2 regions of the Candidatus Aciduliprofundum sp. HYA1 genome follow, and region 1 is predicted to be linked to the other one. Evidence: riboswitches for the same ligand, from Rfam matches in the RefSeq annotation. Region 1 holds a riboswitch; the other holds the start of a gene.

Region 1 (3,456 bases):
TACCTTCCTTCCCTTGCTCTATTATCTCTCCGAGTTTTGTGTTTTCCATGTCCCTTGAGATGGTGATCACCTCATCGAAAACCCCTTTTATCTTTTCTATCTCTTCACTTTTAAAACCTATTAGCAGAAGCATTTTATCACCTTAAAAATGATGAGAATTCCTCAATCCCAAGGATCTTCAGTGTCTCCCTTTTTGGCACTCCATTTTCATCCCAGCCCCTTAGACGGTAGAATTCCCTGAGTGCTTCTATGAAATCCTCATGGTTTATGAATGCTGCATTTCCCCTTGCAGGTCCCTCTTCCTCTTTTTCCCACCATCTTGCTGGAATTGTATCGTCTTTTTCAGGAATCAAGCCCGAGGCAATGGCGTAAACTCTGGATATGCACTCGGCTCTCCATCCCACATTTTTCAAATCACCCGAAAATTGGAGGGGTGAGAGCATTTTTTCTATGTCCTTCATTTCCCAGGGTACGAATTTGCATAGGCCCAGGGTATCGAAGAGTGCATCTTTATCCCTGGATTGAATTAGATTTGCAACGAGTTCCTTGGCAGGACCGTCATTGGGTAAACTGCGTGGATATGGCCAGCCCCTGAGGTGAGACGCACCCACATCTGCGGTTGCATAACTGAGCGCGTAGGTGCGCAATCCGCGGGGATCCCATGCCGGAGCTTCCAAGCCCTTGACATGAACAGCGTATCTCTTTCCTCTGTTGAGAATTTCTTCTGCCCTCTTCACCCCCTCTGCGAGGATTGCTCCGAATCCTTTGCGATAGGCGATCATGCGGAGCAGATTATCTTCCGCTTGGGCATCGCCAAATCCCTTAACAGGGATGCCTATTTCATCGTTTCCCACAATGCCCCTTTCTACGAGCTCAAACAGCCATCCTATTGTGTTGCCAGCGGCGATGGCATCTAGGCCCAGATCGTTGGCAAGGTGAATTAGATATGCCACCTCTGGAAAATCAAAAACCCCCGTGGCCGCACCAAGCATGCCGATGCTTTCATACTCCGGTTTAACCCGCAATTTTTTTCCGTTGTGTTCGATCTCAATGTATCTTGCGCATTTCACAGGGCAGGATTTGCCGTGCACGAATCTCTCCGGCTCGATTTCGTATTTCTTTGCCTCATCGCCACCAAGCTTCTTTGCCAGTTCCTCAGGAATGTATGGCTTTGAAAAGTTGTAGGCAGGGCTCATCCCCCTTGTGCCTGATAGTACAAGCGAGTTTGTCGTCCCATATGTTTTCAGCGAGGGAGAGGCACTTTCATCCAGTTTTTGGTAAAGTTCTGTGCGGATTTTGTTCCATTCATCCCTTTCTGGAATTTCAATTTTCATATTCTCAACGCCTATTGGTTTGATGAAAACTGCCTTGAGATTCTTTGAACCCATGACTGCGCCAAGACCTCCTCTTCCAGCCGAGCGCTCCGTGTCAAACATTATGTTGGCAAATCTTACCAGGTTCTCGCCTGCGGGTCCAATGGCCGCAATGGCCCCATCCCCGTGTTTTTTCCAGATTTCATCAGATACTTCGTACACACCCTTGCCCCGAAGGGAATCAGCCGGGAGGATCTGTACCTTTTCACCCACGGTGATGTAAACAGGGCTCTTTGCTCTACCCTCCACTATCATGGCAGCGTAGCCCCAGCGGTGCAGAAATGGACCGAATCTGTCGCCGGCGTAACTGTCGTGTATTAGATTTGTTTCAGGAGATTTTGATATTACAGCCACCTTGCTCGCTCCCGGGGCCAGACCGCTGAGAAGCCCTGGAACAAACAGGATCTTGTTCTCCCTGTAAAAAGGGTCTATGTTTGGAGGGACCTCTCTTGCGAAGATGTAGTATCCCAGGGCCTTTCCCCCCAGGTATTTTTTCACCGTGTTTTCCGGTAATTCTTCTTCCCTCACACTTTGAGTCTCAAGGTTGATTCGAATAATTTTTCCGGTAACCATCAGGCGTTGAGATGATTGCTAATATTAAATATTTTTGCAGGTCAATGCAAACCTATAAATATGGGAAGCAGATGCACCTGTGCTCGGGTGATGGCGTCCACCCCAAGTGCCAGCATGGCTGATGACGCCTTTTCGTGAGAAGAGGTGAACGCCAATGATCCCCCAGATAATAATAGGAGCAGTTCAGATGTTTGTGGTTCTTCTGCTCTCTCCGCTGATGGTAGGCATAATGAAAAGAGTGGAGGCGAGATTTGAATCGAGAAAGGGTATGAGCATATTTCAGCCATACTATGACCTGGCAAAGTTTTTCAGAAAGGAGACCCTCATACCCGAGAATGCGGGCTCGCTCTTCACAATTGCCCCCATTTTGGCCTTCACCGCCTACCTCATTCTTCCGTGGGTGGTGCCCATAGTATTTGGCACACCCTCATGGTTTGCTCCCACCGTGGACTTTTTGGGAGGAGCCTTCATATTTGGATTTGCCTCATTCTTCTCGGTTATAGGTGCTGAAAAAACAGGGTCGTATTACACGGGCATAGGGTCCACGAGAGGTGTGAATTTTGGTGCCTTTGCAGAGCCCGTTCTAATCACCGTGTTTTTTGGTGTGGCCCTCATAACGGGTGCAAATAATCCCTTTGTGACCAACGAGGTTTTGAGAAACAGCCCCTCTTGGATGCTCTCAACGACGCATATACTGCTCATAGCCGCATTCTTCCTCCTCCTTCTTTTTGACACCGGAAAACTGCCAATTGAGAGCCACGGAATGAGCGAGTTCGGGATGATTGGACAGGGAATTGGGCTGGAATACACGGGTCCTCTTTATGCCCTCAAGTCATGGGGAGCATATATGAAGCAGTTCATTCTATTTTCCGTGTTCATCAACGTTTTTGCAATTCCTTGGTTGATTCCCCTTTCCCTCACTCCATGGAACGTCCTATGGGGAACGGCCCTTCTTTTTGTGAAGATGCTCATTGTTATATTTGCGATGGTTGTTGTGGAGATGAGCGTTGCCAAGATTCGTCTTTTTAAGATAATTGATTATCTCACCTTCTCCTATCTGATGGCGCTTCTTGCAGTCATATCCCTGTTCCTCGTGGGAGGTGTGCCAAAATGATTCTCTTCACCTCAATTATTGATTTCATCGGTGTGCTCATACTCCTCTACGGGTTTGTGATAATAGCGGAAAATTTCATACACAGTTTGATTAGGCATCTTCAGGCACAGTCCATACTTCTCGGATTTCTGATTCTTGCCTTTGGTGTTTATCTTGGAGATTACGCGATTATTGCCCTCTCTGCCCTGACATTCATATTCCGGGGCTACGTTGTACCGGAAATACTCATAAAGGATTTGAAGAGGGATCCCGTGTGGAAGCATAGGGAACTTGAAACAAAGGCAAAACACACCCTTGTTGTGGGAATAATTCTTGCCCTGACGGGACTTCTGTTTTACAGGGCGATTTATACAACTCTGGGAACATGGAATGCTGCCATACCATTTGTTCTTCTCC
Region 2 (3,456 bases), 140 kb from region 1:
GTAGAATATTCCTGCAAGAAGTATGGTCACCGCACCAAGTATCAGAGTTGAGTTTATGGCCCTTGCCAGATTTCCAACCCGCTTTACTATTCTGTAGGCATTGCGGGAAGCGTAGGAATTCATAAGATAGATGAAGAAATAAACAACACCGATTACCACCGCAGTTCTCTTATCCTGTCCGAGGTACATAAAAATTGGAAGGGACAGGGCAAATACCTTCAAAACTGCCTGCAGATAGTCCTTTACAGCCTCGTAAGAGCCAGAGAACAATGAGGAATTCAAAATGGCTCTAAGGGCAACCCTATCCTTCAACATATTTTTGAAATCGGAGATTGTTCTCCTGAACTGCCTCACAACCCTTCCCTTGCCAAGTTCCCTCGTTATCTCGCCATCCAAAATCCTCGGGTATGTGGCTAGATTTATGAAGTTGAGAACATATGGGATTATTGTTATTATGAATATGTCCCTGTAATTTCCAGTGTAAAATACAATGAACCCTGCCAGCAGGGCGTTGAGAGCCGAGCCGAGTTGAGAGAACGAGCGGGTGGCACCATAGTACTCAACCTTCCTATCAGATATGCCCCTTATTTTCAGATACTCCAAAATCATCGCCTTATGCGTACCTGTTCTGTAGGCATCACCCAGGGCATAGAGGACCATGGCAAGAGCGAACAGCCAGAAACTGGAGAAGAGGAAGAATATGGAGAAGGATATCATGTAGGAGAGCATACTCATAAGCATTGATCTGCGACGACCCATGGCATCTGCATACACCCCCGTGGGGATTTCGAGAATGTACACCGATACCTGCTTTATGGCTATCAAAACACCTATTTCTGTGAAATCAAGCCCCGCACCAAGAAAAAACAGAAGTATGAAGGGCTCAAATAACCTCAGGTTCTTCAAGAATCCGTAGACGGCAAACTTGTAGAACATCCTGTCCTTGGGTATCAATGCATGACAATGCAAATGCAGTTATTTAATCTTTACCTCAGAGCCAGAGGTAAAAATCAACCACCCTTCGGATGTCATCATGCGCCCTTCTCTTTTTCAGTAAATTTCTCAAACTCTTGTTCTCTCCAAGTTTTCCAGCAAGCACTATCGCCAGACCCCTGTTTTCCTTCACATAGGTATGGGATCTGTACCTCACGGATGCCCATCTCCCCTCAAGTTCGAACATCTCGGCAAGGAGAGCATCAATATCCTTTCTCAGCTTTTCAATCCTCTCGTTCTTGGATTCCCTCTCCCACCGCTCTGTGAGCGCCATAAGCACAACTTCCTCCTCCGGAAGATTGTAAACGGAGGATACCTCCCTTATTATCTCAGAGGCCCTTTTATCGATCCTGAACCTTTTCCTTTTTAATTTTCCCGCTCGAAATGTAATCTCCATTTCCTCTCATCTCCTCAAGAAGGTTTCTGTTCTCAATATCAAGTTCATCAATCCAGATGGACATTCTCTCCTGATCCCTCAGGGCTTTCTCACAGAACTCGGTGAGTTCTGCTATTTCATTCTTCATTTTCCTTATTCTGTCCTCTATCTCTCTTTTTCTCCTCAAAAGCGCTTCCTCGTCGTTCATATCAAGATACCTCTTCAGAGAGGCCACCCTCTCATAGAGAAACCTGTTCAAATCATCCTCCCGCATATTGCGAATCTTCTCAAACACATCCTTTGGAACCTCTACCTCCATAGGGACCACCTTTTAAAAGGAGCCATCAGCCCCGTCGGGCGATTGTGGTGGGCCCCATCACCGGGTTTCACCAATAAATGATGGTATAAATAATTAACCCAAAAACGTGAAAATAAAATACGATGAGAGCATTGAGAGCCCATGAAACCTGGAGAGAACTCGCCGGAAGATATTTACGTTTTCATAGAGGTACCCAAGGGGAGCAATATAAAGTGTGAGTACGATTTTGAGATGAACGTGATAAAGGTGGATAGAGTGCTTCACACCGCATCATTTTACCCCTTCAACTACGGGTTCATACCTGAAACCCTTGAAGAGGATAATGACCCCATTGATTGCCTGATCATATCCTACGATTCATTTCCCCACGGGGTAATCGTCAAGGCAGTACCCATAGGAATGCTTGTAACCGAGGACGAGCACGGACCAGACAGAAAGATTCTGGCGGTTCCGCATCCCGATGTGGACCCAAGGAGTGCGGAGGTTAAGAGCATAGAGGACCTCTCCCCAAGCATACTTGAGCAGATTCAGCACTTTTTTGAACATTACAAGGAACTTGAGAAGAACAAGTGGGTTCGCATAATAGGATTTGAGGGGGTTGACGAGGCAAAGAGAGCCATAATGAAAGCCATTGAGAGAAGAGGGAAAAAATAAATATTCAAACATCCCTATCCAACCCGTGGCCAAAATAAAGATATGCCCCGTTTGTGGAAGCACGAGAATTCACTACGTAGCAGGAATGGTCACCGGGGAGAAGTTCAAATGTGAGAATTGCGGGTATATTGGCTCACTTGTTGTGGAGATTGAAGAGGATGAATACGAAGATTGGCTCAGGGAGATGAGGAAGGATGGAAGTAGAGATAAAGGCAAGAATTGATGATCTCGAATCTCTTGAAAGAGAGATTTTGAATATGGGTGCGAGATTGGCGAGAGTTGTGGAGGAGGAGGACCTGTACTTCAATCATCCCTGCAGGGATTTTAGCAAGACGGATGAGGCACTGCGCATAAGAAACGATGGCACGCTAACCTACAAGGGACCAAAAGTGGATAAGGAAACGAAGAGCAGAGAGGAGATCAATCTGAAAATTGGGGATGCGCGGGAGGCGAGGTATCTGCTTGAAAAACTAGGATTCAGATTTGTTGCCTCTGTTAGGAAGAGAAGGAAATATTATTCTTTGGGAGAACTAACCGTATGCGTGGATGATGTGGAGAATCTGGGCAATTTTGTGGAGATTGAATGCATAGGTGAGTATGACCCGTGCAGGGATAGGGTCCTAGCCCTTGCCAGACAACTGAAAATAGAGGTGTTCATCACGAAATCGTATCTGGAAATGCTCCTTGAAAAAGAAAGATGAGGTGAAGAGTATGAAAAAAAGAATTTTTACCATTTTCCTGCTGATCTTGGCACTCTCCCTGATTACCAATGCAGGGGCTTCACCCCAGGGACACGGATACCTCTGGTCTCTTAACTTCGGGAAGGATCTGGAAGGTGAGAATTTCACGGGAGTTGCGATGGGAGCAAGGGTTCTGGGCATATATATAGAGTATCCGAAGATGCACGGGAATATGTACAACTGCTCGTTCTCCGGGATGTTCTATTCAAACTCGTACCTGAACGGAAAATTGGATATGGCTCGGATATCACAGAATATGGTGTGGGAAAATTTAACTGTTCAAAGATGGATTAACTACGAGGGATACTTTCTTCTTGAGAGATACAATACAACGCACGAGGGCAAAACCCAGAATTTTTACGGTATAAAGGAGG

The links. A riboswitch is a leader RNA that binds a small molecule or an ion and turns the genes downstream of it on or off. The one in region 1 is predicted to bind fluoride.
Region 2: it holds a riboswitch for fluoride, as region 1 does, so the genes downstream of both, AC0S1O_RS01335 (hypothetical protein) here and AC0S1O_RS00580 (respiratory chain complex I subunit 1 family protein) in region 1, are expected to answer to the same signal.

The regions. Positions count from the first base shown of each region.
Region 1 covers NZ_CM149694.1:94,603-98,058, reverse strand. Annotated here, with positions in the region: gene AC0S1O_RS00590 (DUF3783 domain-containing protein) at 1-133, opposite strand, end outside; gene AC0S1O_RS00585 (aldehyde ferredoxin oxidoreductase family protein) at 138-1,946, opposite strand; fluoride riboswitch at 2,024-2,084, shown strand; gene AC0S1O_RS00580 (respiratory chain complex I subunit 1 family protein) at 2,101-3,060, shown strand; gene AC0S1O_RS00575 (hydrogenase) at 3,057-3,456, shown strand, end outside.
Region 2 covers NZ_CM149694.1:231,133-234,588, forward strand. Annotated here, with positions in the region: gene AC0S1O_RS01325 (MFS transporter) at 1-954, opposite strand, end outside; gene AC0S1O_RS01330 (hypothetical protein) at 992-1,390, opposite strand; gene AC0S1O_RS01335 (hypothetical protein) at 1,335-1,688, opposite strand; fluoride riboswitch at 1,698-1,759, opposite strand; gene ppa (inorganic diphosphatase) at 1,830-2,342, shown strand; gene AC0S1O_RS01345 (hypothetical protein) at 2,368-2,565, shown strand; gene cyaB (class IV adenylate cyclase) at 2,537-3,043, shown strand; gene AC0S1O_RS01355 (hypothetical protein) at 3,054-3,456, shown strand, end outside.